Regions from separate parts of the Bradyrhizobium sp. CCBAU 21365 genome, predicted to be linked through region 2. Evidence: riboswitches for the same ligand, from Rfam matches in the RefSeq annotation. Region 2 holds a riboswitch; the other holds the start of a gene.
The links. A riboswitch is a leader RNA that binds a small molecule or an ion and turns the genes downstream of it on or off. The one in region 2 is predicted to bind glycine.

Region 1: another riboswitch for glycine. It lies ahead of XI02_RS28030 (D-amino acid dehydrogenase); the one in region 2 lies ahead of XI02_RS34445 (D-amino acid dehydrogenase).

The regions. Positions count from the first base shown of each region.
Region 1 is NZ_CP030036.1:5,955,233-5,959,653, forward strand. Features, by position in the region: gene XI02_RS28020 (ABC transporter substrate-binding protein) at 1-379, opposite strand, end outside; gene XI02_RS28025 (M20/M25/M40 family metallo-hydrolase) at 645-1,775, shown strand; glycine riboswitch at 1,867-1,973, shown strand; glycine riboswitch at 1,977-2,091, shown strand; gene XI02_RS28030 (D-amino acid dehydrogenase) at 2,158-3,516, shown strand; gene XI02_RS28035 (ABC transporter permease) at 3,677-4,421, shown strand, end outside.
Region 2 is NZ_CP030036.1:7,336,249-7,340,669, reverse strand. Features, by position in the region: gene XI02_RS34455 (flavin reductase family protein) at 196-852, opposite strand; gene XI02_RS34450 (CoxG family protein) at 1,000-1,449, opposite strand; glycine riboswitch at 1,611-1,707, shown strand; gene XI02_RS34445 (D-amino acid dehydrogenase) at 1,852-3,081, shown strand; gene XI02_RS34440 (alpha/beta fold hydrolase) at 3,116-3,982, opposite strand; gene XI02_RS34435 (M20 family metallopeptidase) at 3,979-4,421, opposite strand, start outside.

The sequences.
Region 1 (4,421 bases), 1.4 Mb from region 2:
CCCAACGCTGCAGCGAGGCGACGCAGTCTTCCGCGGTGACCGGCGCGCCGTCGTGCCACTTCAGACCGTCGCGCAGCGTGAACGTGTAGGTCAGCTTGTCGTCGGAAACCTTCCAGTCCGCCATCTGCGGCTGGATCTTGAAATTGGAATCCGTCGCCAGCAGCGTGTCATAGATCATGTAGCCATGATCGCGGGTGATGTAGGCCGTGGTCATGATCGGATCGATGACGCGCAGATCCGAGTGCATCACCGCGGTGATGGTCTTGCCCGCGGCCATCGCCGGCGGCGCGAATGACAATTCCTGCGGCGCGAACGACAGCGCGAGCGCCGTCAACGCGGCCGCTAGCGTGCGGTGTTTCCAACGCGAGATAGGGAACATGCAATCTCTCCTGACGTGTAACTGGTCAAAGCCGGCTTATTCGTTATGCATGTGGTTCGTTATTTAGGCGAACTAACATGCTGTATGGCTTGTGAAATCGAGACTTGCACCAAGCGCCAAGCGCGTCAATCGGTTTCAGGTCGCATCGGACGTACACAAACGAATGAGGCCGCGCGCCAGATTTTGGCTTTACAAAATCGTCGGCTGAGATTTTCGTAACGCGCGCGCGATGCCGGCGCCGTCAGAACAACAAGAGAGAACAACGATGAACCCCGCCAATCTCCCCTTTGATTCCGAAACGATGCTGCAGGGCCTGCGCAGCTGGGTGGAATGCGAAAGCCCGACCTGGGACGCCGCCGCGGTCGAACGCATGCTCGATCTCGCCGCCCGCGAGATGGCGATCATGGGTGCGACGATCGAGCGCATCGCCGGACGCCAGGGCTTCGCGGGCTGCGTCCGCGCCCGTTTCCCCCATCCGAAACAAGGCCAGCCCGGCATCCTGATCGCCGGCCATCTGGACACCGTTCACCCCGTCGGCACCATCGAGAAGCTGAAGTGGCGGCGCGAAGGCAACAAGTGCTTCGGGCCGGGCATCTTCGACATGAAGGGCGGCAACTACCTGTCGATCGAGGCGATCAGGCAATTGGCGCGCGCCTCCTTTACGACTCCGCTGCCGATCACCGTGCTGTTCACCCCCGACGAAGAGGTCGGCACGCCGTCGACGCGTGACATCATCGAGGCGGAAGCCGCGCGCAACAAGTACGTGCTGGTGCCGGAGCCCGGCCGTCCGAACAACGGCGTCGTCACCGGCCGCTATGCGATCGCGCGCTTCAATCTGGAAGCCACCGGCAAGCCCAGCCATGCCGGCGCAACGCTGTCTTCCGGCCGCTCCGCGATCCGCGAGATGGCGCGGCAGATCATCGCCATCGACGGCATGACCACCGAGGACTGCACCTTCTCGGTCGGCATCGTGCATGGCGGCCAGTGGGTCAATTGCGTCGCGACGACCTGCACCGGCGAAGCGCTCAGCATGGCCAAGCGCCAGGCCGATCTCGACCGTGGCGTCGAGCGCATGCTGGCATTGTCGGGCACCGCCAACGACGTGACCTTCAAGGTGACGCGCGGCGTCACGCGCCCGGTGTGGGAGCCCGATGCGGGCACCATGGCGCTCTATGAAAAGGCAAAAGGCCTTGCGGCAGCGATGGGTCTCGATCTGCCGCACGGCAGCGCCGGCGGCGGCTCGGACGGCAACTTCACCGGCGCGATGGGCATCCCCACGCTCGACGGCCTCGGCGTTCGCGGCGCCGATGCACATACGCTCAACGAGCACATCGAGGTCGACAGCCTCGCCGAACGCGGCCGCCTGATGGCGGCACTGCTGGCGACGCTGGACTGACATCGACTGCACTGCACAACACGTTGGCACTGCCGGATCGAAATTTAGCCTTGTCCATTTTTAAGGCTTCGCCTACGGTCCGGCCGTCCAACGCGACGATGCGGGAGAGATCGAAGCGACAACATTCGTGTTGTTGCCTTCGGCGCCGACGGAGCAACCGCCCCGGAAACTCTCAGGCAAAAGGACTGTATCGTCAGGACGATCTGGAGAGAGACGAACATGGCCGCACATCAAGGGCCGTGACGTCCACCGAAGGGGATAGTTCGCTTCCGGCCCCGGCCCGATGCGGATCAAGCTCTCAGGTACCGTGACAGATGGGGCGCCGAATGCCGGTTTCACCGGTGGTTCGGCGACTCTAACCCACGGGAGCCTGAAGACCATCATGCCACATATCGCGATTATCGGCGCCGGCATCACCGGCGTAACGACGGCCTATGCCCTGCTTGAACGCGGCTACAAGGTGACTGTCCTCGACAGGCATCGCTACGCCGCGATGGAAACCTCGTTCGCCAATGGCGGACAGCTTTCCGCCAGCAATGCCGAGGTCTGGAACAGTGCTGCGACCATCCTCAAGGGTCTGCGCTGGATGCTCAGAAGCGACGCGCCGCTGCTGATGAACCCGAAGCCGAGCTGGCACAAATACTCCTGGATCGGCGAGTTCGTAGGCCACATCACCCGCTATCGCAGCAACACCATCGAGACCACGCGGCTCGCAATCGAAGCGCGCAAGCACCTGTTCTCGATCGCACAGCGCGAGAACATCGCCTTCGATCTCGAACGCCGCGGCATCCTGCACGTCTATCACGACAAGGCCGGGTTCGAGGCGGGCCTCAAGGTCAACACGCTGCTGCAGCAGGGCGGGCTCGACCGCCGGCCGGTGACATCGGACGAAATCCGCGTCATCGAACCCGCGCTGCAGACGGCCTGCTATGGCGGCTTCTTCACGCCGTCGGACGCAACCGGCGATATCCACAAGTTCACCCGCGGCCTCGCCGACGCCTGCGTCCGCCGTGGCGCGAGCTTCGTCCATGAAGCCGACGTCGACACGATCGCACGCGGCGATGACGGCTTCCGCATCGGCTGGAACGAAGCTGCTTCACATGAAGCTGCGGTCGCGACGCGGCATCAATTGCAAGCGGACGGGATCGTGATTTGCGCAGGCGTGGCGAGCCGCCACTTCGCCAGCCTGCTCAACGACCGCGTCAATGTCTATCCGGTGAAGGGCTATTCGATCACGGTGCAGCTCGATGCGCCGCAAAGCCGGAACGCGGCCCCAACAGTCAGCCTGCTCGATGAAGCTGCGAAGATCGTCACCAGCCGGCTCGGCGCCGACCGCTTCCGCGTCGCCGGCACCGCCGAGTTCAACGGCTTCAACCGCGACATTCGCGCCGACCGCATTCAACCGCTGGTGGACTGGGTGCGGCATCATTTCCCAAAGATCGATACGTCGAAAGTCGTGCCCTGGGCGGGCCTGCGCCCGATGATGCCGAACATGATGCCGGTGGTTCGCGCCGGACGGATTCCGGGCGTGTTCTACAACACGGGCCACGGTCATCTCGGCTGGACGCTGTCGGCGGCGACGGCGCAGATGGTGGCCCAGGCTATCGACGATTGGCGCGACCTCGACACGCCGCCGATGGCGCCGTCGTTCGGTGCCGGGCTCGACGTGCCTGCCAACGCGCGCAAAACTGAAATCAATCCACCTTCCAGTGGACTGCTTCGAACTTCACCGGAGGAATAATCGCGGCCCACAGGACTGATTAGCTGCACCGCAAAATCCGCAGCACCGATGGCATGGGACTTGCTCAAGTTCTACCGTGAGTCTGCTACCATCTGTGCTACGGTCTGGTGTGCAACGGTCCCGCCGGGGACTTCATCGACCACAACCCAACGGATCAAATTTGCTCGGATATCTGCTTCGCCGCATCCTCGCCGCCATTCCCGTGATGGGCGTGGTGGCTCTGTTCGTGTTCCTGTTGCTGCGGCTGACGCCGGGCGACCCGGCCGCCATCCTCGCCGGCGACAACGCGACGCCCGAACAGCTCGAACGTATCAGGACCTCGCTTGGTCTGAACGAGCCGATCTACATCCAGTTCTATACCTGGGTCGCCAAGTTGCTGCACGGCGACCTCGGCGTCTCCCTGATCTCGAACAAGCCGATCCTCGAGATGATCGGCCCGCGTCTCGAGCCGTCGATCTCGGTCGCGCTGGCCACCATCATCCTCTCGATCCTGGTGGCGGTGCCGCTCGGCGTGATCGCGGCGTGGAAACACGGCACCTGGATCGACCGCTTCGTGATGGGACTGTCGGTGCTCGGCTTCTCGGTGCCGGTATTCGTGATCGGCTATGTGCTGATCCAGATCTTTGCGATCGATCTGCGCTGGGTTCCAGTACAGGGCTTCAAGAGCATCTCGGCCGGCTTCGGCCCGTTCTTCGAGCGCATCATCCTGCCGACCTGCACCCTCTCCTTCATCTACGTCGCGCTGATCGCGCGCATGACGCGGGCCTCGATGCTCGACGTGCTCGGAGAGGATTACGTGCGCACCGCGCGGGCCAAGGGCATCGGCGAGACCGGCGTGCTGCTGCGCCACGCGCTGCGCAACGCGGCCGTGCCGGTCATCACGGTGATCGGTTCCGGCTTCGCGC
Region 2 (4,421 bases):
CGACATAGAATACCGCGCTGCGTGAGTCCAACGCGAGTTGGTCTCCGTTCGGATCACGAACACCGAAGTTCAGACTCCGCGACACGAAGGTGCCATGCGGAGCGAGATTGCGCCTTGCCGTGAGTCGACTGCGGCTGCTCGACTCTGTTGCCCACTTGCATGCAGGAACGCCAACCTGACTCGGAAGGCGATTCGCTATTTTGAATGAACGTCCTTCAGGTCGGCTCGGACCTGTTCGTAAGACACCCGCGGAGCTATCAACAAATCCCGAGTTGTTGAATACACACCGCTGCCTCCTGCCATTCGAGCCAGATAGTTCAGTCGGTCATACTTAACGTGCATTCGCTTGGGATCGATCAGGTCATCCCTGATATGAATTTCGATGACTTCACCAAACAGTACCTGGTTTTGGCCGATTTCGACCGTTCGAACCAAGACGCACTCTAAGTTCACTGGCGATTCCAAAATCCTGGGGGGCTTAATCTGCCGCGAGGTTGAAAGCGTAACTCCCATCGCTTCTATCTCGCTATGCATCTCAGGAAAGTCGGCGCCGGCGATGTTCATCGCCGTCGTCAGCTCCTCCGTCACCATATTCACGACGAACTCGTTGTTAGCGAGCACGTTGACGCCGGTATCCTTCAACCGTGGTGGCATAGTGTAATAAAAGCCGGGCGTGAACGCGACGATCGGTGGGTCGGCACCAAGTACGTTAAAGAAGCTGAAGGGGGCCGCGTTTACGCCTCCAGATTCATTGATGGTCGTGATCAATGCAATGGGGCGCGGGCCAACTGTACCAGTTATTAAATTGTAACGATCATGAGGAGTCAAACTGCGGACATTGAACTGAGCCAAACTACTCTCCCAAACCAATGGCTCGACGCGAGCCGTAGGCTTTAGTAGAGAGCGATCGGAAGCAGTATTCCAGAAGACATTCGACGCTGTTCTAACACCGAACATCGTTAGATGGCCGCCTCCGTCGTTAACAATCCGAGCGGCCTGCTAGTGAACCTCCAGCTGAGAAAGAGCTGCGAGCTTTGCAAAGAATGCATCAGCTATTGTTTTAGCAGCGCTGGAAATAAGTCGTTGTCCGAGTTGAGCAAGCTTGCCGCCGATCTGCGCATCGACGTGATAGGTCAATAGTGTACCGCTATCTATGTCCGCTAACGTTACTGTCGCGCTACCTTTCGCGAAACCCGCGATGCCCCCTTCTCCTCGGCCTACAATCTTGCATCCGTTCGGCTCGTCCAGATCTTCCAAAGTAACTTTGCCTTTGAATCGCGCTGCAACCGGACCAACTTTGACTTTCGCAGTCGCTTCAAAATTGCAGTCATCGAGCTTCACCAATTCCTCACAACCGGGAATGCAGGCCTTAAGGACATTCGGATCGAGAAGCATTTTCCAAATCGCTTGTCGTGATGCGTTCAGCGCGACGTCACCATTCAAGATCATTGCAAGCTACTTTCTGTCTGGGTTTTGCGATTAAGCGATCACGGAAATTAAGGCCAACCTTAGCGGAGTCCATGCGCATGCCCGCGACGTTCGAAGTGCGAACAGCCGCGTTAAGTTCGGTGCGCCGCGGGTAGAGTTGTGCGAACTTAGACACGTCATCCAAAGGCCTTGCGGGAGAGTCCGATAACTCATTGAGTGTCGGCGCCGACGGAGCAACCACCCCGGAAACTCTCAGGCAAACCGGACCGCCAGGCTCGACGATCTGGAGAGAGGCGCTCAAAGCGTCCACCGAAGGGGCCAGCTGTGCGCAAATTGGCGCGGCGAAACTCTCAGGTACCGCAACAGATGGGGTCACATGATCGGCTGTTCCGATCCATTCAACCAAGTTGCGAGCTGAAACAAATGGCACATGTTCTAGTCATAGGCGCGGGCATAACCGGCGTTACAACGGCCTATTCACTTTTGGAGAAGGGGTACGCAGTCACGATCTTTGAGCGAGAGCGATACGCCGGCATGGAGACTTCGTTTGCAAACGGCGGGCAGCTTTCGGTGAGCAACGCAGAGGTATGGAACCATCAATCGACCCTAATAAAGGGGATGAAATGGATCCTACGAAAGGATGCGCCTCTTCTGCTCAATCTCAAGCCGAGTTGGCACAAAATGTCTTGGCTTGCAGAGTTTATTGCTCAAATTCCCTACTACCGGCGCAACACAATCTCCACCGTACAGTTGGCTTTGGAAGCCCGGCGTGCACTGTTCGCTATCGCCGAACGAGAGGGATTGTCGTTTGATTTGGAGAAGAAGGGTATTCTGCACCTCTATTGGAGCCGCAAGAGCTTCGAGCATGCGAGAAAAGTGAACAAACTACTCACCGCAGGAGGATTGGATCGGCGTGCCGTCACGGTCGAGGAGATCAGCGATATTGAGCCGGCGGTCCGCGGCAACATTTATGGTGGTTTTTTTACCCCATCGGATGCAACCGGCGATATACACAAATTCACACGTGCGCTTGCGATGGTTTGCGTGCGACGTGGAGCTCGCTTCTTTTATGAATCGTCCGTGCAAAAAATCGCGACATCGGCGACCGGCATCGACCTGAGTTGGCTGAATGTGCACGGGGAAGTCGAAAGGATCAACGCGGATGCAGTTGTCGTTTGTGCTGGTGTGATGAGCAGGAAGATTGCCTCAAGCATGGGTGATCGCATCAATATCTATCCCGTGAAGGGATATTCGATCACGGTGAATTTGGATGACCAACAGAGCCAGAACGCAGCTCCCTGGGTGAGTCTGCTAGATGACGATGCGAAGATTGTAACGAGCCGATTGGGCGTTGATCGATTTCGGGTGGCGGGTACAGCCGAATTCAATGGCTTTAACCGTGATATCAGGGCCGATCGCGTACGCCCCCTTGTTGACTGGACGCGTAAGTTATTTCCTGAAGTTTCAACAGCCGAAGTGGTCCCCTGGTCAGGTCTCCGACCGATGACGCCAAGTATGCTGCCGCGTGTCGGCGCAGGGCATCGACCACGCGTCTTCTACAATACTGGTCACGGTCATTTGGGTTGGACGCTCTCCGCAGCAACGGCTGGCATTGTTGCGGAGACTGTTGAGGCCGCCCTGAAACGATCTTGATTCTTGATATTGCCGTAGTCGTCTGGGCTGTTCGTTAGGACAAAAAGCCGAGAACTACCGCATTGTACTCGGCAGGGCACTCCGTTTGCACGTGGTGCCCTGCATGCCCTACTAAATGCAATCTCGCGTCGGCGAACTGGTTTACCATCGTGAGCGGAACGTCAACACCGCCGAAGGCGTCGTGAAGACCGTGGACGATGAGAGTGCGAGCCGTCACTTTTCGGAAATCCTCAAAGAGGCTCTCTGGCTGGCCTCGCTTGGTCGGCTGGGAAATGAATTCTCGAACGTTGGGCGTAATACTCATCTCAAACCGCAACTTCACGTTTAGGTCGGTGATCCTATCCGGATCGTAAAATTCGAGATCCGCCAGGAGTGAACGCATTTGGTCCATCGTCGGTCCTTCGGCAGCGGCATAATAGCGCTGGAGAGCCTTCTTGCCTCTAAGGGCAGAAGCTGGAGCGGTTAGCCCTCCAATAATGGGCCGAGATCCAGTAATGACCAAATGGTCAACCCGCGTCGGCGCGGAGGCCGCCACTTTTATTGCCATTGCTCCGCCGTACGATTGGTTAACTAGATGGGCGCGATCTATCTTGAGGGCGTCCATGAATTTGAGAAACTGCTCGGCGTACCATGAATGAACTGGCCCGCTGATCGGGACAGATTCTGACGCACCAAAGCCAGGCAGATCGTAAAAATAGCAGTTGTATCGACCTGAAAACTCACGGGCGTTGTACAAGAAATTGTTCCAGCTTGTGGCCCCGGGGCCGCCGCCGTGAGTAAAGATAACCGGAGTGTTCGCCGATCCAGCATGTTCGAGCGCATTGTAGTGCACGCGGCGACCGTCGATCGACACGTATCTGCTGGTCTCTGCGGACTCCAGGGGAGTTATCTGCATCGTCATTGGCAGGTCTCCTCAAAGCTGCGCGAGCACGTGTCGATTGCTGATCTAATAATGACATTGATGAGACGTTGGGCGTCGTCGACGTGGAATCGGTTCATTGGCATCGTGTCTTGTGGATTTGCCGTTCGCGCGCGAGGTGGTACACCGAGCCGTGCAGTGGGGATACCCCATTGGCGGATTGCGGAGGCGTCGGTGTAGCCACTGAAATTTTGTGGATCTTGATGAGGCTGCTGTTCGATCGTTTCCCAAGCTCGGATCATGGATTGAACGATCCAATTTTCCTTTGGCGTTGCCGCGCCGGGCATTGCTAGGACGAGCTCAAGATCAGTCGAGATATCCGGGTGGTCACGCGTAATTTCATCAAGACAGTTACGAAGGTCACGATGCACCTGCGAGGGCGACAGCTCGGGCGGCGGCCGGAGATCCACCAGGAGCTCGA